One region of the Halobacillus sp. AWH4_228 genome, then DNA from elsewhere that is predicted to be linked to it. Evidence: a T-box and tRNA genes for the amino acid it is inferred to sense, from the RefSeq annotation. Region 1 holds a T-box; the other holds one or more tRNA genes.
The links. A T-box is a leader RNA that pairs with one kind of tRNA and senses whether it is charged. The one in region 1 lies ahead of ileS (isoleucine--tRNA ligase), so its partner is inferred to be a tRNA-Ile.
Positions count from the first base shown of each region.

Region 2: it has a tRNA-Ile gene. The T-box ahead of ileS (isoleucine--tRNA ligase) is inferred to sense a tRNA for this amino acid. The anticodon was not compared.

Region 1 covers NZ_JBSWTE010000001.1:19,606-30,287, forward strand. Annotated here, with positions in the region: gene nadB (L-aspartate oxidase) at 1-1,519, shown strand, start outside; gene nadC (carboxylating nicotinate-nucleotide diphosphorylase) at 1,494-2,345, shown strand; gene nadA (quinolinate synthase NadA) at 2,342-3,448, shown strand; gene ACXADP_RS00120 (TetR/AcrR family transcriptional regulator) at 3,523-4,119, shown strand; gene ACXADP_RS00125 (H-type small acid-soluble spore protein) at 4,177-4,362, shown strand; gene ACXADP_RS00130 (PH domain-containing protein) at 4,476-5,090, opposite strand; gene ACXADP_RS00135 (nitroreductase family protein) at 5,210-5,920, opposite strand; gene ACXADP_RS00140 (RrF2 family transcriptional regulator) at 6,281-6,700, opposite strand; gene ileS (isoleucine--tRNA ligase) at 6,804-9,893, opposite strand; T-box leader at 9,994-10,222, opposite strand; gene ACXADP_RS00150 (class I SAM-dependent methyltransferase) at 10,471-10,682, shown strand, end outside.
Region 2 covers NZ_JBSWTE010000001.1:3,705,258-3,715,939, reverse strand. Annotated here, with positions in the region: gene ACXADP_RS19140 (SpoIIE family protein phosphatase) at 1-603, shown strand, start outside; gene ACXADP_RS19135 (STAS domain-containing protein) at 666-992, shown strand; gene rsbW (anti-sigma B factor RsbW) at 995-1,471, shown strand; gene sigB (RNA polymerase sigma factor SigB) at 1,443-2,222, shown strand; gene ACXADP_RS19120 (SpoIIE family protein phosphatase) at 2,222-2,818, shown strand; gene ACXADP_RS19115 (Tex family protein) at 2,948-5,119, shown strand; gene cmpA (cortex morphogenetic protein CmpA) at 5,154-5,264, opposite strand; gene ACXADP_RS19105 (SprT family protein) at 5,339-5,791, shown strand; tRNA gene ACXADP_RS19100 (tRNA-Asn) at 5,966-6,040, shown strand; tRNA gene ACXADP_RS19095 (tRNA-Ser) at 6,045-6,135, shown strand; tRNA gene ACXADP_RS19090 (tRNA-Glu) at 6,146-6,217, shown strand; tRNA gene ACXADP_RS19085 (tRNA-Asp) at 6,238-6,314, shown strand; tRNA gene ACXADP_RS19080 (tRNA-Gln) at 6,322-6,396, shown strand; tRNA gene ACXADP_RS19075 (tRNA-Lys) at 6,504-6,579, shown strand; tRNA gene ACXADP_RS19070 (tRNA-Leu) at 6,587-6,668, shown strand; tRNA gene ACXADP_RS19065 (tRNA-Leu) at 6,708-6,795, shown strand; tRNA gene ACXADP_RS19060 (tRNA-Arg) at 6,883-6,959, shown strand; tRNA gene ACXADP_RS19055 (tRNA-Pro) at 6,966-7,042, shown strand; tRNA gene ACXADP_RS19050 (tRNA-Gly) at 7,066-7,139, shown strand; tRNA gene ACXADP_RS19045 (tRNA-Ile) at 7,157-7,233, shown strand; rRNA gene ACXADP_RS19040 (16S ribosomal RNA) at 7,347-8,911, shown strand; rRNA gene ACXADP_RS19035 (23S ribosomal RNA) at 9,082-10,682, shown strand, end outside.

The sequences.
Region 1 (10,682 bases):
TGCTTTACAGCTTGCCAGACACCTTCGTCCGACAATGAATGTGATATTACTCACAAAGTCCACATTACAACACAGCAATTCTTTCTTGGCGCAGGGCGGAGTTGCGGCAGCACTTGGCGGGGATGACAGCCCTTCCTCCCATTACAACGACACCGTTAAAGCCGGCCGCTTTACCAATGCATCGCGGCCCCTTCACATTATGACCCGGGAAGCGAACTCCGTCATCCATGATCTGGCTTCTATCGGCTGCGCATTCGATAAAGATTCATTGGGACAGTTTCAGCTGGGACGGGAAGGCGCCCATGGACAAAGCCGCATTGTCCACGGAGGGGGAGATCAAACCGGCAGGAGGCTTGTGGAATGCTTGGCAGATGTGCTGCCGCCAAACGTAACTGTTCTGGAAAATCAGTTCGTTTTTGAATTACTTATCAACGATCAGAGAGAATGTTTTGGTGCACGAAGTAAGGATGCATACGGGAAGATCCATACCTTCCTTTCTCCCCATACCGTCCTCGCTGCAGGAGGGTGCGGCCAGGTGTATGCCTGTACTTCCAATGCAGCATCCGCTGAAGGGGACGGCATCGCTCTTGCTTTTGAGGCTGGAGCGGAGTTGATTGATATGGAGTATATCCAGTTTCACCCCACCCTTCTTTACATTAACGGGCAGGGCGCCGGGTTAATTTCCGAAGCTGTACGAGGAGAGGGAGCTGTGCTTGTCGATGAGACCGGCAGAAGAATCATGAAAGGGATCCACCCGATGGAAGATCTTGCCCCGCGCCATGTGACGGCTCAGACCATCTTTCACTACCGTCAAAAAGGCCGGCCGGTCTTTTTGGACATCCGGCACGTGCCTCGTTTTCAGGAACGGTTTCCTTCCATCACCGCCCTCTGCCTGAAGCATCAGGTCGACCTTCAGCAAGGTCTGATTCCTGTGGCACCTGGGTGTCATTTTATTATGGGAGGGGTCAAAACAGATGACAGGGGCAGGACGAACGTTCCCGGATTATATGCTGTTGGAGAAAACGCCTGTACAGGAGTCCATGGTGCCAGCCGACTGGCGAGCAATTCCCTGTTGGAAGGCCTCGTTTTCGGCAGAAGAGCCGCACGGTTTTTGAACTCCCTGTCATCCTCTCTCCCCGAGCAGCGACGGAAAAAAAGTCCGCCGCCTGCCGTTCCCCTTCATCTCCCTGAACGGCAGGTTATTCAGAAGCGGACGATGGAAGCAGCAGGAATTGTAAGAAACCATAAGGATCTGCATGCCCATAAAAAATGGCTGGACTCTTTCCCAACGGGTCATGGTTTTGATAAAGGGATGTTGACGAAGGAGCAGGTAACGGTTTTATTCCTGCTCCATACAGCCCGGTTGATTACGACCGCTGCTTTGGAACGAAAGGAAAGCCGAGGCAGTCATTTTCGTTCTGACTATCCCGAAGAACAGGCAGAGTGGAAGGACCGGACTATCCTGCTTCAATCCCACACAAAGGAGACGAATGATGAACCGCATCAAACGCTTGGATAAACTGAAGGATTTCTTAATCGAGGATATTGGAGATTACGATGTCAGTACGGATCTGCTGTTTCCTGCCGATCAGCACGGCATGCTGCGCATCACCGCTAAAGAAAAAGGAATATTCTGCGGAGGATGGGTGGTTACAGACAGCTACCATCTCCTCAACGAAAAGGTTAGAACAAAGGTGCTTGTCCAGGACGGAGACGAATTCCAGCCGGGCACCTGTCTGGCTGAGGTTTACGGACCGATGACGGATCTTCTGAAAGGGGAAAGGGTCGTCCTTAACTGCATTCAGCGGCTGAGCGGCATCGCCACTCTGACCAGGAAAGCTGTCCGGACCCTCGGGAATCCAAAGATCCGTCTTTGTGACACGAGGAAAACGACGCCGGGGCTGCGGATGTTTGAAAAGGAAGCCGTCCGCGCCGGTGGCGGATACAATCACCGCTTCGGACTATATGATGCTGTCCTGTTAAAAGACAACCACATCGCTTTTTATGGATCTCTTACAAACGCCGTCCAGCATATCAAAGCAAAAACCGGCCATATGGTGAACATCGAAGTGGAAACCGAGACAGACGAACAGGTGCTGGTAGCGGTGGATGCGGGGGTGGACGTCCTTATGTTTGACAACCGTCTTCCTGAAGACATTGAACGGATGCTTCCTTCTATTCCAGAGACCATCACGACCGAAGTTTCCGGCGGCATCCATCTGGACAACCTTTCCACTTACCGCCATTTGAACGTGGACTACATTTCCCTCGGCTTTTTAACCCACAGCGTCCGATCGCTTGATTTCAGCGCCCGGGCGGTTTTAATGAAGGAGGAGATGTTATGAACCTTTTTGAAACTTTGAATTCGACACGCCCCTCCCTGCCTGAACGGTACAAGAGGATGGCTGATGAAGAGCTTGAAGAGAGGATTATACGAGTGAAACAAGAATGGGGTCCTCGGTTATTCATTCCCGGACACCACTACCAAAAAGATGAAGTCATCCAATTTGCTGATGCCCGCGGAGATTCGTTAAAGCTTGCCCAACTATCCGCCACTCAGCACGAGGCGGAAGCCATCGTTTTTTGTGGTGTTCACTTTATGGCGGAAACGGCGGACCTTTTAACAAGAGAAGATCAGCACGTCTTCCTCCCCGATATGCGGGCAGGGTGTTCCATGGCTGACATGGCTGATATCCGCCAGACGGAACGGGCATGGGAGCAGTTGACGGCTTTGTTTGGAGACACGATTCTTCCTCTCACCTATGTAAATTCCACAGCTGCGATTAAATCGTTCGTCGGGGAACATGGCGGGGCGACAGTCACGTCATCGAATGCAGCGGATATGGTGACGTGGGCGTTCAACCAAAAACCGCGCCTGTTATTCCTCCCTGATCAACATCTGGGCAGGAATACAGCTTTCGAGCTTGGAATTCCTCTAGAAAAAATGGCCGTATGGGATCCGGTTCAGGAAGAGCTGGTGGGCAGCGGCCCCATGGATGAGGTCCAGGTTATCTTATGGAAAGGACACTGCTCTGTTCATGAAAATTTCACCACCGTGAATGTGGATCACATTCGTGCGGAATATCCGGATATGAAGATCATCGTCCACCCGGAGTGCTCAAGAGAGGTTGTCGAAGCGTCTGACATTTCCGGATCCACTAATATGATTATCCAGTCTATCGAACAGTCTCCTCCGGGCAGCGCATGGGCAATCGGAACGGAAATGAACCTCGTAAACCGGATCATCCAGGAGCACCCGGACAAGCATATCCTTTCACTTAACCCAAGGATGTGTCCATGCTTGACGATGAATCGGATTGACCTCCCCCATTTGGCATGGGCTCTCGAATCGCTGGCTGAAGGCCAACCTCCGAACCGGATCAAAGTGGCCGAACAAGTGGCCGGGCCGGCACGTCTTGCCCTGAACCGGATGTTGGATCACGCTTAGATTCCGTTGCATTTCCTGCAAAAGAGCGTACACTCAAAAGGAGAGTACTTACTGTTTTGAAGGAGCTGATCCCTATGCACATGAACGAAGAAGAACAGCAGCGGATGCTGAAGGCGGCCTACAGCCTCTTTTCCACCAAAGGATTCAGTGGAACGAGCGTAAAGGAAATCGCCGGACAAGCGGAAGTTTCTGAAGTGTCAGCTGCCCGTACCTACCCATCCCTGATGGATTTGTTTATTGATTCCTTTTCTGAAAGCTTTATTCAGCAGCTGGAGACCACCTCTGTAGAGGTCCATCCATCGACGAATCAAGAGCCGGCGGAAATGATTTATATGTACTTATGGAACCGGATGAAGGAGTTCACGTCGATGGATAAATCCGTGTTCAAAGAAATGATGAACAGCCTCTTCCCCGTGATGGAAGGCGACGCCGAAAATCGCAGAAAAATGATCGGTATCGACTTCATGCTGGTGGACGAAATGATCGTTCTTTTGAATGAGATGAAGGAAAAAGAGCTCCTGCCCGCGGATTTTAACGCCAATCAGGCTGCCGAAATCATATACAGTTCCCTGGCTTTCGAGTTTCTATTGTACGTGTATGAAGAGGAAGTTTCCCTGGAGATGTTTTTGAACGGAATCAAAAGAAAGCTCGATTTCATTATCGGGCGGTGATGCATATAAACCGTCGTGGAGGCAGACAGTAAACGTAAACGACAGGAGGTCTCCATGATGAACAAAGAACGCGCCAAAGAAATCTTTCATTCCCCTGATAGGATCCAGGTCCATCATAAGGACCGGGAAATTTATATTGAAGAAGTGATAGAACGCAGTGAAATGGCGAGGATTCACCCGACGGATCAGCCGAATATCGTTCAGAAAGTTCCGTTGTACGAACTCAAAGAACTGGATCAGTGAACGGGATGAATAACTAAATATACAAAAAGCCTGTAAAGACACGATGTCTTTACAGGCTTTTTTATAACCAGGATCATCAGAGGACGGCCCTCTTATTATACTGCGCAGAGAACTTAATTCTGGATGTACTTTTCGAAGATCTCCCTGAAATCCTTGCGTGTATGCTCGGTGTGCTTTTGAGCGAGCCAATCATAGGTGAACGTTACGGATTCCTTAAACTCAGAGGAGACTTGATTGTCATGGAACCTGTTTTCGCGCAGAAGATCACGGGCAGCCTCCAGACTTTCTCTCGCATATTCCGCATGGAGCTGATGGTCTTCCTGAATCTGAGAAATCGCTGTAAGGGATTTATAAAGATCGGCAATGGCCTCGCCTTCATCTTTAGCAATATCAATACTCATGGACTGACTGCCGATGGCAAATTTGATTTCCAGATCAAGGTCGATGGTTCCTGCGGTTTCTATGGTTACGTTTCGAATCGGATTTTTGTAATAGTCGTAGCGCAGAATATTCCGTTTGCTGCTGGAGGCTTTCTCCCCGTCCAGGTGAATGAGGGCCCGGTTGGTAAAGCAGTACTCATCACTTTTTGATTTGATCAGAAAGTGGATCTTTTCTCCATCTTCCGTCAGGACAAAATCATCCGACTGGGTCTTATCAAAATCTTCTTTAGAAATAATTCTCCCGATATCACTCAACCCGAGGGCATCACTGGCCAGCTTTTTAAACATAGGAAAACCTCCTTTAAATTCTTCTTCTACATCATTCGACAGACAACGTCCATTCCCTTCCGTGGATAGAAAATTCCCGAAAAGAAAAGCCGTCCCCATATCGGAACGGCATGCTTTATTTATTCGTAACGGTTCCACTGCACCACTTCGTCCAATGGAAGACGGGTCTTTTGAAAACCAGCTTTTGTACCTTTTCCAAGGGAAATCAGCATAACAGCTTCATAGTTTTCAGGAACATTGAAAGTTTCCAGGAACTGCGCTTCATCATAACCGCCCATCGGTACGGTGTCATAGCCTTTCGCTTTTGCTGCAAGCATCAGCTGGTTGGCCACGATTCCGCCATCAATGTGAGCGATTTTCGCAAGACGCTCTGTCGGGAAGTTTCCGTAGTTATCAAAAATGCTGTTGACGTACATGTTTTTCACATCTTCAGGCATGTTGCCTTTTTCAGCAATCTGGCTGTAAATCTGGTCTGCGTTTTTATAGGCCTCACGGTCACCAAGAACAGCCACAACGACGGATGCATCGACGATCTGCTGCTGATTGCTGGCGATAGGTAGAAGCTTTTCTTTTTCCGCCTGATCTTCGATGACAAGGAATCTCCACGATTGAAGGTTACTGGAAGATGGAGCCAGAACCGCTGTTTCCAGAATCTCACGGATTTCACTTTCTTCCATTTTGAATTCAGGATCATACTGGCGGACAGAGCGGCGTTCTTTGGCTACGGTTAGAAAATCCGTATCCTCCAGCTGCTTCGGTGCTTCTTTCGTTGTATCGATTTCTTTTACTTTATTTAGGTATTCTTCTTTACTCATTGTATTTTGAGACATGATGATGCTCCTTTAAACTGTATTTATCACAAGAACAGTATATGATTTAACTGTTCCTTTGTCAACTACAGTTTATGATAACCCAAGAAAAGCCCGACATAACGTTTCGCTTCCATCCGTTTCTGTTCATAAGACCCTTTTTACGAATGGAATGGCGAGATCAACTCCAGCTTTCCGTAGTGACGCCTGTGGGAAAAAGATCCACCGATAAGCGGAACGTGACCTTACTAATCATGAGCTGAATTTGAGGGTGCCCTTTGTTGAATAAAAGGTCGTCCATTTTCCATACAAAAAACATCTCGGATTTTACAGAAAAAAAGGACTGCCGAGAATTCTCTCGACAGTCCGTCTAAAACAACATTACGATTCCTTTTGAATCAGGTCGGCAATGGTTTTCTCTTCAAGCCCGGCTACAACCCAGCTTTCCATATCATTACGGAGTTCAATCAAGGATTCCCTTGTAGAAGGCGCAAAGCATTCTTTGCCTCCGACATTAAAGAAACCCTTCGGAAAAGTTTCCGCTCTCATTGCTTCATAGACTTCTGACAGCTTTATATCTTCGGGGTCTTTCACTAAGGAATAGCCCCCTTCTCTACCTTCTTTGGCGTGAATCAATCCCGCCTTCACTAAGTGACGGAGGATCTTTCTTAAGAACACAGATTTGGATTCCAGCTTTTCGGCAAGCTTTCCACTCGGGCAGAGTCCTTCATTTTCAGCAAGGACGACAAGGGCCTGAACAGCCATCCCAAACCATCGTGTGCTTGATACCTTTTCTGCCATGATTTCACCTCTTCATCTGCTTCTTATTTTGGGACATCCTGCAAAAAAAGTCAAAACACCGGAACGGCAAAAAAGCCCCGGCCGGAGCCGGGACTTTCCATCCTTACTGTGTAAGAGCCAGTTTCAGTGTATGATCACCAACGGTATACTCTTTCATTTCCTCTTTTTCGCCGACCGTGAGCTCCTTAACGAGGACATTCTCACGAATCAGCTGTTCGTTCTGCTTAATGGCTTCCTGTACTTCTTCATCACCGGCAAGAGCGATGTCGACACGAAGATCGATCGGCAGGTCCTGCTGCTTCCGCTCATCCTGAATCACACGAATCACTTCACGGGCAAGGCCCTCAAGGCGGAGCTCTTCTGTGATGGATGTATCAAGAACGACGTGGAAGTCCTGGTTGGACCCCATGGACAGGCCGGCGTCGGCCACACGTTCCACGTTCAACAGATCCATCGGTACTTCAACCTCACCATCGGCTGTTGGCACGACTGCTTTTTCATTTTGGACAACGGCTGCGGCTTCTTCTTCCGACAGCTTTTCCAGATAGCCTTTGACGAGACCGACATTCTTACCAAGTACCGGGCCGGCTGCGCGGAAGTTCAGCTTCACTTCATAACGGACAAGATCCTCGGAAGACTGCTTAACAACAACTTCTTTGACGTTGATCTCATCACGGATGATGCTGCTGTATTCCTCCAGCGCCTTGCCCAGATCCGGGTTGACCGGAATGACGACAAGCTCAGAGAGCGGCTGTTTCGTCTTGATCGCTTCTGTATTACGCACACCACGGGCAAGCTCGACCACCTGCAGGACAGCGTCCATATCTTTTTCCAGCTGTTTATTGACGACAGCATCGTCCACTTTCGGGAAGTGGGCCAGGTGCACACTTTCACCCGTCAAGTTCTGGTAGATATCCTCAGCCAAGAACGGTGTGAACGGAGCCATCAACTGGCTCAGCTGCGTCAGCACTTCATGAAGCGTATGGTAGGCCGCTTTTTTGGACTCGGTCATGCCTTCTTCCCAGAAACGGTCACGGGAGCGGCGGATGTACCAGTTACTCACTTCATCGATATATTTCTCAAGAGCCTTCGCTCCTTTGGTGAAGTCGTAATCCTCAAGGGCTTCTTCCACGACAGCTGTCACACTGTTCAAACGGGAAAGGACCCAGCGGTCAAGCAGCGTCTTCTCCCCGGTTTCATCCTTATTGAACGTGTAGCCGTCGATATTCGCGTACAGCGTATAGAAACCGTGCGTGTTCACAAGGGTATCAATGACTTTGGACTTGGCTTCAATCACGACACGCTCAGAGAAACGTTTGTTGTTCCAAGGGGCACTGTCCGCAAGAAGCGCCCAGCGGAACGGATCGGCACCGAACTTATTGACGATGTCTGTCGGATTAAGGGCATTTCCCTTACTCTTCGACATTTTACGGCCTTCTTCATCAAGAATGTGGCCGGTGGAAAGGACGCGCTTATACGGTGCTTTGCCTGTGAACAGCGTAGAAACCGCAAGCAGGCTGTAGAACCAGCCACGTGTCTGGTCAATTCCTTCACAGATCACATCAGCCGGGAACTGCTTTTCAAACTGCTCCTGGTTTTCGAACGGGTAATGCTGCTGGGCAAACGGCATGGAACCGGAATCGAACCAGACGTCAATGACTTCCGGCACACGGTCCATCGTGCCGCCACATTTTTCACAGGAAACCTGAACACGGTCGACGTAAGGCTTGTGCAGCTCAACGTCTCCGATATCTCCGATCGCTTTTTCCTGAAGGTCCGCTTTACTGTGCGGAGCGTATTGGTGGTCACAGGAATTACACATCCAGATCGGCAGCGGTGTTCCCCAGAAACGGTTCCGACCGATGTTCCAGTCGACCATATTCTCGAGGAAGTTTCCGAAGCGTCCGTCTTTGATGTGATCCGGATGCCAGTCGACCTGCTGGTTGTTGGCAAGGAATTGATCCTTAAGCTCTGTCGTTTTGATGAACCAGCTTTCGATTGCGTAATAAAGCAGTGGTGAATCACAGCGCCAGCAGTGTGGATAGCTGTGCTCATATTTTTCTTTATGGAAAAGAAGACCTTCATTAGCCAGGTACTTCACGATATCTACATCACAGTCTTTCACGAAGCGTCCTTCGAATGGAGGGATATCTGCTGTGTAGCGTCCCTGTCCGTCTACAACGTTAAAGAAGGAAAGATTGTGTTCTTTGACGAGGTTGTAGTCATCTTCCCCGTAGGCAGGTGCGATGTGAACAACACCCGTACCGCTTTCGGCGTTGACGAAATCTGCTTCGACAACGAAATGACCACGCTCAGGCTTTACAAACGGGAATGGTGCTTCATAGGATACACCGCTGAACTCGCTTCCTTTATGCTTGGATACGACCGTATAATCTTCGCCAAGATTTTTCTCAGCAAGAGCTTCAGCAACGATGTAAACTTCGCCGTCTTTTTCTGCTTTGATGTAATCGAGATCTGCATGGACAGCCAGGGTAACGTTGGCCGGAAGTGTCCAAGGCGTCGTCGTCCAGCCAAGGAAGAATTCATTCTCTGTCCCTTTGACCTTGAACTTCGCTGTCGCGGACAAGTCTTTCACATCTTCATAGCCTTGAGCCACTTCGTGGGAGCTCAAGGTTGTCTGACAGCTCGGGCAGTACGGAGTAACCCGGTGACCCTTGGATAGCAGGTTGCGCTTATGAAGGTCACTCAGGATGTACCAGACGCTTTCAATATAACGGTCCTGAAGCGTTACATACGGATCATCCATATCGAGCCAGTACCCGATGGATTCCGTGAATTCACGCCACTCTTTTTCATAGTTGAAGACACTTTCCTTACACTTCTCGATGAACTTCTCTACACCATATTCCTCGATCTGCTGCTTTCCGGAAATGCCGAGCTGCTTTTCAACTTCCAGTTCAACCGGAAGACCATGAGTATCCCAGCCGCCCTTACGCAGCACCTGATAGCCCTGCATCGTTTTGTAACGGCCCACAAAGTCCTTGATGACCCGGCCGAGGACGTGACCCGCGTGCGGAAGTCCGTTCGCTGTCGGAGGTCCTTCATAAAAAACGAAAGTTTCTGCGCCTTCGCGCTCATTCATGGAGCGTCGGAAGACATCTTCTTGTTTCCAGTAATCTTTGACACGATTCTCGCGGTCTAAAGCCACTTCCTTCGTATTGACACTGCGCATTTCTTCCACCTCTTACCCTTTTATTTTGTATAGATAATCACATGGGACACAACTGGATACAGTTTCCCTGAAAAAAACAAAAAATCCGCCCCTGTATGAAAACAGGGACGGATGTTCATTCCGCGGTACCACCCATATTCCGTGCAGGTTCAGCCGCACGGCGCTCGGTAAAAAACGGATAACGGACGTCAGCCGGTTCCACCTACTCTCAATCATTTCAGCAGAACTTCTCAGGGATGATCTTCAACCGATTCCGCCGTCGCTTTCCACCAGCCAGCGACTCTCTACAGGTCAGGTGATCGATTTACTCTTCCCGTCAATGAAACTATACGTATCTTCTCTAATCGTACAATGGAACGTCAGGGATGTCAAAAAGTTTCTTACCCCCATCTTCGCCCATTCCCCTACGGATTATACGTGTGGATTTCACTTTACACCCCCACTGATTTTCTGTCACTTTTTACGATTGGATCTTTGATTTGTTCTGGTGATCACGGCAGATCAAAGATTGGTATTATCCAAAACCAAAGCTTCGGATTACACTATAAACAACTCCATTGAAGGAAGGGTGTCTGTGATGAAAAACGAACAGAAACGGCGTGTACAGGAAACTTTCTCAAAAAACAAAGAGGCCTATGTCCAAAGCACCACCCATAACAACCCTGATGATTTGAGACTGTTGGTCGAATGGCTGAAGCCGGAAAAACACTGGAGGGTGCTGGATACAGCTACAGGCGGCGGTCATGTGGCCAAGGCCGTGCAGCCGTTCGTGAACCGTGTTTACGCGGC
Region 2 (10,682 bases), 3.7 Mb from region 1:
GACTATCACCACTTTGTCCACGACAACAAAGGCGGCCTGGGTATTGCGGTGGCTGACGTCATCGGAAAAGGCGTGCCGGCCGCTTTATGCATGTCCATGATCAAATATTCCATGGACAGCTTCTCTGAGATGCAGACTGATCCAAGTGTCATTCTGGGCAGCTTGAACCGGGTTGTGGAACGCAATGTGGATGCAAGCATGTTCATTACGATGTTCTATGGCTTGTATAATAACAACAATCATACGTTTACTTATGCTTCTGCCGGTCATGAGCCGGGCTTTTATTATCATAAGGATAAGGACGAATTTGAAGAAATCGATGCTCCGGGCCTTGTTCTCGGTGTATCTCCTGAAATCACCTACACCCAGTATGAGAAACAGGTGGAAAAAGGCGATATGATCGTCCTTTTGACCGATGGTGTGACAGAATGCCGGACGGGGGACCGTTTTATCGAGCAGGAAGAAGTGCTGCACGTTATCAAGCAGTATTCTCATCTGCCGGCACAGGGCATCGTCGACCAGGTGTACAAGCACTTTGAACGCCTGCAGGACTTCCACCTGCGTGATGATTTCACGTTGATCATTCTCAGAAGGAATGTTTAACGTTTTATCGATCCGGGTATTGGCTATTTAGGTTACTTTTCAGCAACACGGGAGGGATATTTATGAATTTATCGATAGATGTAACAAAGAATGACGGCGTGGCGAACGTGATGCTCGGCGGTGAAGTCGATGCATTCACGGCACCTCAGCTTAAAGAGACGCTTCTTCCATTGACGAAGGAACAGGATGTCGTTGAAGTGAACCTTCAAGACGTGAATTATATGGATTCCACAGGACTGGGTGTCTTTATCAGTGCCTTGAAAGCGACGAAAGAACATGACAGCACGCTCCGTCTCGTTCATATGCAGGACCGTGTCTACCGTCTGTTCAAGATTACCGGCCTGACTGAAATTATGAACATCGATTCTACAGTGCAAGGTGGAATGTAATGATGGAACCATTTGATTTTGTTGAAGTGAAGGTGCCTGCAAAAGCGGAATATATCGGAGTCGTGCGTTTGAGCACGTCCGGGATTGCCAACCGCATGGGCTTTTCCTATGAAGATATTGAAGATTTGAAAGTGGCGATTTCAGAAGCGATCACCAACGCCGTCAAACATGCCTACAAAGAAACGGGTGAAGGAGAAATCACCATCGGTTTCGGCGTGTATCAGGACAGGCTCGAGGTGATGGTGGCCGATCACGGCGGAAGCTTCAATCTTGGTGAAGTGAAAGAAGACATCGGACCTTATAAGCAGGACGGTGATATTGAAGAGCTCCGCGAAGGCGGATTTGGCCTGTTTTTGATTGATGCCTTAATGGATAAAGTCGAAATCAACAGTAAATATGGAGTGATTGTATTAATGACGAAATACCTCCATGAAACCGGGGTGGGTCATAATGGCGACCAGATCACAACACCACAATGAGGAAATTTACGAATGGATTGCCTACTTACAGGAGAATCCAAAAGATGAGGCTGTACAGGAGAAAGTGGTCCTTGTTTATAAGGACCTTGTAGAGTCCATCGCCCGTAAATATTCGAAAAACAGTACGATCCATGAAGATCTCGTTCAGGTCGGAATGCTCGGCCTGCTGGCAGCGATCCGCAGGTATGATAAGGATTTCGGAAAATCATTCGAATCGTTCGCGATCCCGACCATCATCGGTGAGATTAAACGCTTCATCCGGGATAAGACATGGAGTGTGCACGTACCACGCCGGATTAAGGAACTTGGGCCGAAGATAAAGAAAGCGGCTGAAGAGCTGACGAATATCCAGCAGCGTTCCCCGTCTGTCCTCGAGATTGCTGAATACCTGGAAGTCTCTGAAGAGGATGTACTGGAAACGATGGAAATGGGTAAAAGCTACAAAGCCCTGTCCGTGGACCGTAAAATCGAAGCGGATTCAGATGGAAGTACTGTAACCATTCTCGATCTTATCGGGAATCAGGATGAAGGATACTCCAATATCGATCAGCGGATGCTGCTCGAAAAGGTGCTGCCGATCTTGAGTGAACGGGAACAGGAGATTCTTCAATGCACGTATTTTGAAAACATGAGTCAGAAAGATACAGGTGAGCGGCTGGGCATTTCCCAGATGCACGTATCCCGGCTGCAAAGGCGGGCGCTGCGTAAATTGAGGGAAGCTCTCCAGTCGGAATCGGTTGAGGTGTTCTAGTGGAAAAGGGGAACGAACAGGTGGAGTTATCTGTCTTCCAGAAAGCTAAAAAAGGAAATTATTACTGTGGCGACAGTTATTTTTACCGTGAAACAGATGATGCGTTCCTTTGTGCACTGGCTGATGGCCTCGGCAGTGGAGAGATGGCCAGGGAGTCTTCGAAAGCTGTGATGGAAATCATAGAAGATCATCCTTCTCTTTCTGTAGAGGCGCTTGTAAAAAAATGCAATGAAGTACTGGTCGGCAAACGCGGGGTGGTGCTCGGTATTTTGAAAATCGATTACCATGCGATGACTTATTCGTATTCCTCCATCGGGAATATTGGAGTCATTACTGTAGACCCTGACGGTACACGCCACCGGAATATCCCGCTGGCGGGTTATTTATCCGGGTATTCGAAGTCACTGCGGGTTACTCACGGAAATATCCAGAAAGGGATGATTTTTTTGATGTTCTCTGATGGAGTGAACGACCGCCGCCTGTCTTCAAAGCTCACACATGTACGAAACGCGGAAGAGATTACGTCCTTGTACAAAAATCTGTACGGACAGAACCGCGATGATGATACAACGCTGATCGCGATAGTTTACCATTAAAAATCCTTATTCTTCGGTGTGAATCCGGGAATAAGGATTTTTTAATTCGTTGAACCATCCTGGAACAACGAGGTAAACGCTTCGTTGTTTTGTTACAATAAGAGGGACGTCATTGAAGGAGGTCTTTTTTTGAGTGATTGGAAAAACAGTCCGGAGCTGATTCAGTCAGTAGCCGGACAGATGAAGCTGAAAGAAGGAATTATCCAGCAGGTGATTCAACTGCTGAACGAAGGGAACACCGTCCCGTTCATCGCCCGTTATCGTAAGGAGATGACCGGTGGTCTTGATGAAGTTCAAATTAAAACCATTGAAGATCAGTGGAATTATGCCGTCAACCTTGCTGAGCGTAAAGAGGAAGTCGTTCGCTTGATCGATGAGCAGGGGAAACTAACGGATGAATTGAAAGCCGACATAGAAAAAGCAGAAAAACTCCAAAAGGTGGAGGATCTTTACCGTCCTTACAAGCAAAAAAGGAGGACGCGTGCCACAGTGGCGAAAGAAAAGGGGCTTGAACCTCTGGCCCTTAAAGTATGGGCGCAGGAATCTTTCGGCTTTGAAGCAGAGGCGCAGACGTACATTTCCGAAGAACAGGAGCTGCCGGCTGTTGAAGACGTGCGTGCAGGTGTGAATGACATTCTGGCGGAATGGATATCAGAGGACGCAGCATTCAGGGAAAGAATTCGTAAGCAGACGCATGAGAAAGGCACCATCGCTTCTTCAGAGAAGGACAAGGCCAAGGATGAAAAAGGTGTCTTTGAGATGTACTACGACTACCAGGAGCCCGTCCGTTCCATCGCCTCCCACCGTGTGCTGGCCATGAACCGTGGGGAGAAGGAAGGGATCATCAAGGTTTCTGTCCAACCGCCTGAGGACAGTATTACGCAGTATCTGGAAAAAGAAGTCGTGAAGCGGGGAACAGGCGGAGAACTCAGAGGAATCCTGACAGACGCGATCCAGGACAGCTACAAACGACTCATTCAACCTTCTGTGGAAAGAGAGATCCGCAATTCTCTTTCCGAAGTGGCTGAGGAGCAGGCGATTGATGTGTTTTCGAGCAACCTGCGAAGCCTCCTGCTACAGCCTCCGCTTAAAGGCAAGGTTGTACTTGGAGTTGATCCGGCATACCGTACGGGCTGTAAGCTTGCGGTTATCGATGAAACAGGAAAAGTGCTCGATATCGGAGTCATTTATCCAACCGCACCTAAAAAAGATACCAAAGGCGCAGAAAAGAAACTCCTGTCATTGATGGAACAGTACAACATGGAGCTCATCGCCATTGGAAATGGAACCGCCTCTCGAGAAACAGAGCAGTTCATTAGTGATATGATCCAGAAGCACAGTTGGAAAGCTTCCTATATGATTGTGAACGAAGCGGGAGCCAGTGTGTATTCAGCATCCAAGCTGGCCAGGGAAGAGTTCCCGGATTTTCAAGTCGAAGAAAGAAGCGCGGTATCGATTGCCCGCCGAATCCAGGATCCACTCGCGGAACTGGTGAAAATCGATCCTAAATCCATCGGCGTCGGGCAGTATCAGCATGATGTTACCCAGAAGAAATTGAACGAGTCCCTGACGTTTGTTGTAGAAACGGCCGTCAACCAAGTCGGAGTAAACGTGAATACAGCCTCTGCTTCCCTGCTTCAATATGTATCCGGCTTGAGTAAAACGGTGGCTAATAACATCGTGAAGAAGCGGGAGGAACTCGGGAAGTTTACGAAACGCAGAGAATTGAAGGACATTCCAAGGCTCGGAGCGAAAACGTTCGAACAGAGTATCGGATTTCTCCGGGTACTGGACGGAGAAGAACCGCTCGACCGTACGTCGATCCACCCGGAAAGTTATCAGGCGACAAGGAAGCTGCTTCAGAATCTTGGATTTACAAGTAAGGACCTCGGGGATGGACAATTGGGTGAAAAGCTGAAGCAGATGGACTTGAATGCCGCTTCGGAAGAATTCGGCATTGGTACGCTGACGCTGACAGATATTCAAAAGGCATTGATCCAGCCGGGCCGTGACCCACGTGACGATCTTCCTAAGCCACTGCTCAAGACGAACGTCCTTTCCATGGAGGATTTGGAAGAGGGAATGGAACTGGAAGGAACCGTTCGTAACGTGGTTGATTTCGGTGCGTTCGTCGATATCGGAGTAAAACAGGACGGGCTTGTCCATATATCCAAACTGGCTGACAAATTCGTCAAACATCCGATGGACATGGTCTCTGTTGGAGATGTTGTAACAGTATGGGTGGACAAGGTGGATGTCCAGAAGCAGAGGATTGCTTTGACCATGATTCCTCAATCGTAAAGGGATACCTGGGAGCTGCGGCTTCCGGGTATTTCTATTTATAGAGGTGCTGATAATAGTACCAGCACTGATTAAGCAGCTTGATCTGATACTTATCTTTATTGAAGAAAGCACGCTCCATCTGTACTTGCAGCCAGGAAGGCATGACGGACAGCTCCTTTCTGTTCCTCTTTTTAAATACGTATGATACAGTATGCACAGAACAGGGGAGGTGTGCTTGTGCAGTCTTTGACACAACAACAGCTGGAAGCATGGACGGACCAATTATCCAAAAAACATTTTGACAAACCATTTGTGGATGATGTATACTTCAATTCTCGTCTTCGAACGACAGGCGGGCGGTACATTCCTTCAAAAAGAACCATTGAAATCAATCCGAAGTATGTTGTAGAATTGGATGGTGCTGAATTAGAAGGGATTATCAAACATGAACTCTGCCACTATCACCTTCATATAGAAGGGAAAGGCTTTGGACATGGTGATCCTGAATTCAAAGATCTTTTACATAAAACAGACTCTCCGAGATTCTGCGCGCAGCTGCCTTCTGAAAAGAAGAAAGGGTTCCACCATTATGAGTGTGTCCAGTGCGGTCAGACTTATCAGCGGAAGAGGAAGGTGGATACGAAAAAGTATCACTGCGGAAAATGTAAAGGCCGTTTAAAAAAGAAGTAAAAATTGTGTTGACGAACGACTTCTCACATGTTAAATTAAATAAGCCTTAACAAAACAACCCAAAAAAACGTAAGAAACTACAATTTTTCACGAAAAAGGGTTTGACATTGCAGGCAGGATGTTATAAGATATTAAACGTCGCCGATAAACGAGCGGCACGAAATGAGACATTATTCCAACGTAGCTCAGTGGTAGAGCAATCGGCTGTTAACCGATCGGTCGTAGGTTCGAATCCTACCGTTGGAGCCATTACGGAGAAGTACTCAAGTGGCTGAAGAGGCGCCCCTGCTAAGGGTGTAGGTCGCGTAAGCGGCGCGAGGGTTCAAATCCCTCCTTCTCCGCCATTTTCTTAATGGCCCGTTGGTCAAGTGGTTAAGACACCGCCCTTTCACGGCGGTATCACGGGTTCGAATCCCGTACGGGTCACTTTGCATCACCCTTTAAGGGGTCCGGTAGTTCAGTTGGTTAGAATGCCTGCCTGTCACGCAGGAGGTCGCGGGTTCGAGTCCCGTCCGGACCGCCATTATCTTTGGGCCATAGCCAAGCGGTAAGGCAACGGTTTTTGGTACCGTCATGCGCTGGTTCGAATCCAGCTGGCCCAGCCATTTTTTCTTCGAAAAAGGGTTGACAACATTATCAATAAGATGTATGATGGTTCTTGTGCTTTTAAAAAGAACAAATCATTTTCAAGTGTAATAGATTCCTTTCTTTAGAGCCATTAGCTCAGCTGGTAGAGCATCTGACTTTTAATCAGAGGGTCGAAGGTTCGAATCCTTCATGGCTCACCATTTATTTGCGGGTGTGGTGGAATTGGCAGACACGCTAGATTTAGGATCTAGTGCTTCACGGCGTGGGGGTTCAAGTCCCTCCACCCGCACTTTAATTACCATGATCAGCATTCCATTATAATAATGCTGCGGTCGTGGCGGAATCGGCAGACGCGCTAGGTTGAGGGCCTAGTGGGAGTTAATCCCGTGGAGGTTCAAGTCCTCTCGACCGCACCAACTAATTTCTTTAAAAAAGTTGTTGCAATCGACACGGAAACGTGTTAAGATAGAAAAGTCGCTTTCAACGCAAAGCTATTATAAAATGCGCCCGTAGCTCAATTGGATAGAGCGTCTGACTACGGATCAGAAGGTTAGGGGTTCGACTCCTCTCGGGCGCGCCATTTTAACGGGAAGTAGCTCAGCTTGGTAGAGCACTTGGTTTGGGACCAAGGGGTCGCAGGTTCGAATCCTGTCTTCCCGACCATCGAGAAATACAACATGATATATGCGGGTGTAGTTTAGTGGTAAAACCTCAGCCTTCCAAGCTGATGATGAGGGTTCGATTCCCTTCACCCGCTCCATTATTCAATCACCATTGGGGCCTGTAGCTCAGTTGGTTAGAGCGCACGCCTGATAAGCGTGAGGTCGGTGGTTCAAGTCCACTCAGGCCCACCATTACTTGATCTTTGAAAACTGAACGAACCAACCAGTACGTCAAAACATTTCTTCTTTAATGAAGGAATTTGAAACAAGCACATTCGGTGTGCAGATGAGCAAGTCAAACTACTTTTATGGAGAGTTTGATCCTGGCTCAGGACGAACGCTGGCGGCGTGCCTAATACATGCAAGTCGAGCGCGGGAAGCGAGTGGATCCCTTCGGGGTGAAACTCGTGGAACGAGCGGCGGACGGGTGAGTAACACGTGGGCAACCTGCCTGTAAGATCGGAATAACCCCGGGAAACCGGGGCTAATGCCGGGTAATACTTTTCTTCGCATGAAGATGAGTTGAAAGATGGCTTCTCGCTATCACTTACAGATGGGCCCGCGGCGCATTAGCTAGTTGGTGAGGTAACGGCTCACCAAGGCAACGATGCGTAGCCGACCTGAGAGGGTGATCGGCCACACTGGGACTGAGACACGGCCCAGACTCCTACGGGAGGCAGCAGTAGGGAATCTTCCGCAATGGACGAAAGTCTGACGGAGCAACGCCGCGTGAACGATGAAGGTCTTCGGATCGTAAAGTTCTGTTGTCAGGGAAGAACAAGTACCGTGCGAATAGAGCGGTACCTTGACGGTACCTGACGAGGAAGCCCCGGCTAACTACGTGCCAGCAGCCGCGGTAATACGTAGGGGGCAAGCGTTGTCCGGAATTATTGGGCGTAAAGCGCGCGCAGGCGGTTCCTTAAGTCTGATGTGAAAGCCCACGGCTCAACCGTGGAGGGTCATTGGAAACTGGGGAACTTGAGGACAGAAGAGGAGAGTGGAATTCCACGTGTAGCGGTGAAATGCGTAGATATGTGGAGGAACACCAGTGGCGAAGGCGACTCTCTGGTCTGTTTCTGACGCTGAGGTGCGAAAGCGTGGGTAGCAAACAGGATTAGATACCCTGGTAGTCCACGCCGTAAACGATGAGTGCTAGGTGTTAGGGGGCTTCCACCCCTTAGTGCTGAAGTTAACGCATTAAGCACTCCGCCTGGGGAGTACGGCCGCAAGGCTGAAACTCAAAGGAATTGACGGGGGCCCGCACAAGCGGTGGAGCATGTGGTTTAATTCGAAGCAACGCGAAGAACCTTACCAGGTCTTGACATCCTTGGACCTCCCTAGAGATAGGGATTTCCCTTCGGGGACCAAGTGACAGGTGGTGCATGGTTGTCGTCAGCTCGTGTCGTGAGATGTTGGGTTAAGTCCCGCAACGAGCGCAACCCCTAATCTTAGTTGCCAGCATTCAGTTGGGCACTCTAAGGTGACTGCCGGTGACAAACCGGAGGAAGGCGGGGATGACGTCAAATCATCATGCCCCTTATGACCTGGGCTACACACGTGCTACAATGGATGGTACAAAGGGCAGCGAAGCCGCGAGGTGTAGCAAATCCCATAAAACCATTCTCAGTTCGGATTGCAGGCTGCAACTCGCCTGCATGAAGCCGGAATCGCTAGTAATCGCGGATCAGCATGCCGCGGTGAATACGTTCCCGGGCCTTGTACACACCGCCCGTCACACCACGAGAGTTGGCAACACCCGAAGTCGGTGAGGTAACCTTTTTGGAGCCAGCCGCCGAAGGTGGGGCCAATGATTGGGGTGAAGTCGTAACAAGGTAGCCGTATCGGAAGGTGCGGCTGGATCACCTCCTTTCTAAGGATATTACGGAAACGTACTGTGTTGGTTGTTCAGTTTTGAGAGATCAAAGCATCTTTCAAATTTGTGAACCTTGAAAACTGGATAAGGAATTATGACTCATCTAGCGATGAGATCATGATGACAAGACATCTAATTGATATATATAAACGTCTTTTCACGAAGATAGTTAAGTGAATAAGGGCGCACGGTGGATGCCTTGGTACTAGGAGCCGATGAAGGACGGGACTAACACCGATATGCTCCGGCGAGCCGTAAGCAGGCTTTGACCCGGAGATTTCCGAATGGGGAAACCCACTGTTCGTAATGGGACAGTATCCTATACTGAATACATAGGTATAGGAAGGCAGACCCGGGGAACTGAAACATCTAAGTACCCGGAGGAAGAGAAAGCAAACGCGATTTCCCAAGTAGCGGCGAGCGAAACGGAATCAGCCCAAACCAGAAAGCTTGCTTTCTGGGGTTGTAGGACACTCCTTTGGAGTTATCAAGGAGGAAGATAGACGAATCGATCTGGAAAGATCAGCCGAAGAGGGTAACAGCCCTGTAGTCGAAATCTTCCTCTCTCCGGAGTGGATCCTGAGTACGGCGGAACACGAGGAATTCCGTCGGAATCCGGGAGGACCATCTCCCAAGGCTAAATACTCCCTAGTAACCGATAGTGAACCAGTACCGTGAGGGAAAGGTGAAAAGCACCCCGGAAGGGGAGTGAAATAGAACCTGAAACCGTGTGCCTACAAGTAGTCGGAGCCCGTTAATGGGTGACGGCGTGCCTTTTGTAGAATGAACCGGCGAGTTACGACCGTATGCGAGGTTAAGCAGCAGAAGCGGAGCCGCAGCGAAAGCGAGTCTGAACAGGGCGAGTGAGTATGCGGTCGTAGACCCGAAACCGTGTGATCTACCCATGTCCAGGGTGAAGGTCAGGTAACACTGACTGGAGGCCCGAACCCACGTAAGTTGAAAATTACGGGGATGAGGTGTGGGTAGGGGTGAAATGCCAATCGAACACGGAGATAGCTGGTTCTCTCCGAAATAGCTTTAGGGCTAGCCTCAGAATAGAAAGTCATGGAGGTAGAGCACTGATTGGACGAGGGGCCCCTATCGGGTTACCGAATTCAGTCAAACTCCGAATGCCATAGACTTTGTTCTGGGAGTCAGACCGTGGGTGATAAGGTTCATGGTCGAGAGGGAAACAGCCCAGACCGCCAGCTAAGGTCCCAAAGTGTGTGTTAAGTGGAAAAGGATGTGGAGTTGCTTAGACAACCAGGATGTTGGCTTAGAAGCAGCCATCATTCAAAGAGTGCGTAATAGCTCACTGGTCGAGTGACTCTGCGCCGAAAATGTACCGGGGCTAAACACACCACCGAAGCTGCGGATTGATCTTATGATCAGTGGTAGGAGAGCGTTCTAAGTGCTGCGAAGTCAGACCGTAAGGACTGGTGGAGCGCTTAGAAGTGAGAATGCCGGTATGAGTAGCGAAAAAAGAGTGAGAATCTCTTTCACCGAATGCCTAAGGTTTCCTGAGGAAGGCTCGTCCTCTCAGGGTTAGTCGGGACCTAAGCCGAGGCCGAAAGGCGTAGGCGATGGACAACAGGTTGATATTCCTGTACCACCTTCTTTCCGTTTGAATGACGGGGGGACGCAGGAGGATAGGGAGAGCGTGCCATTGGATGTGCACGTCCAAGCAGTGAGACGGTCGGAATAGGCAAATCCGTCCGGCAACGTCAAGCTGTGATGGGGAGGGAACTATAGTACCGAAGCTCCTGAT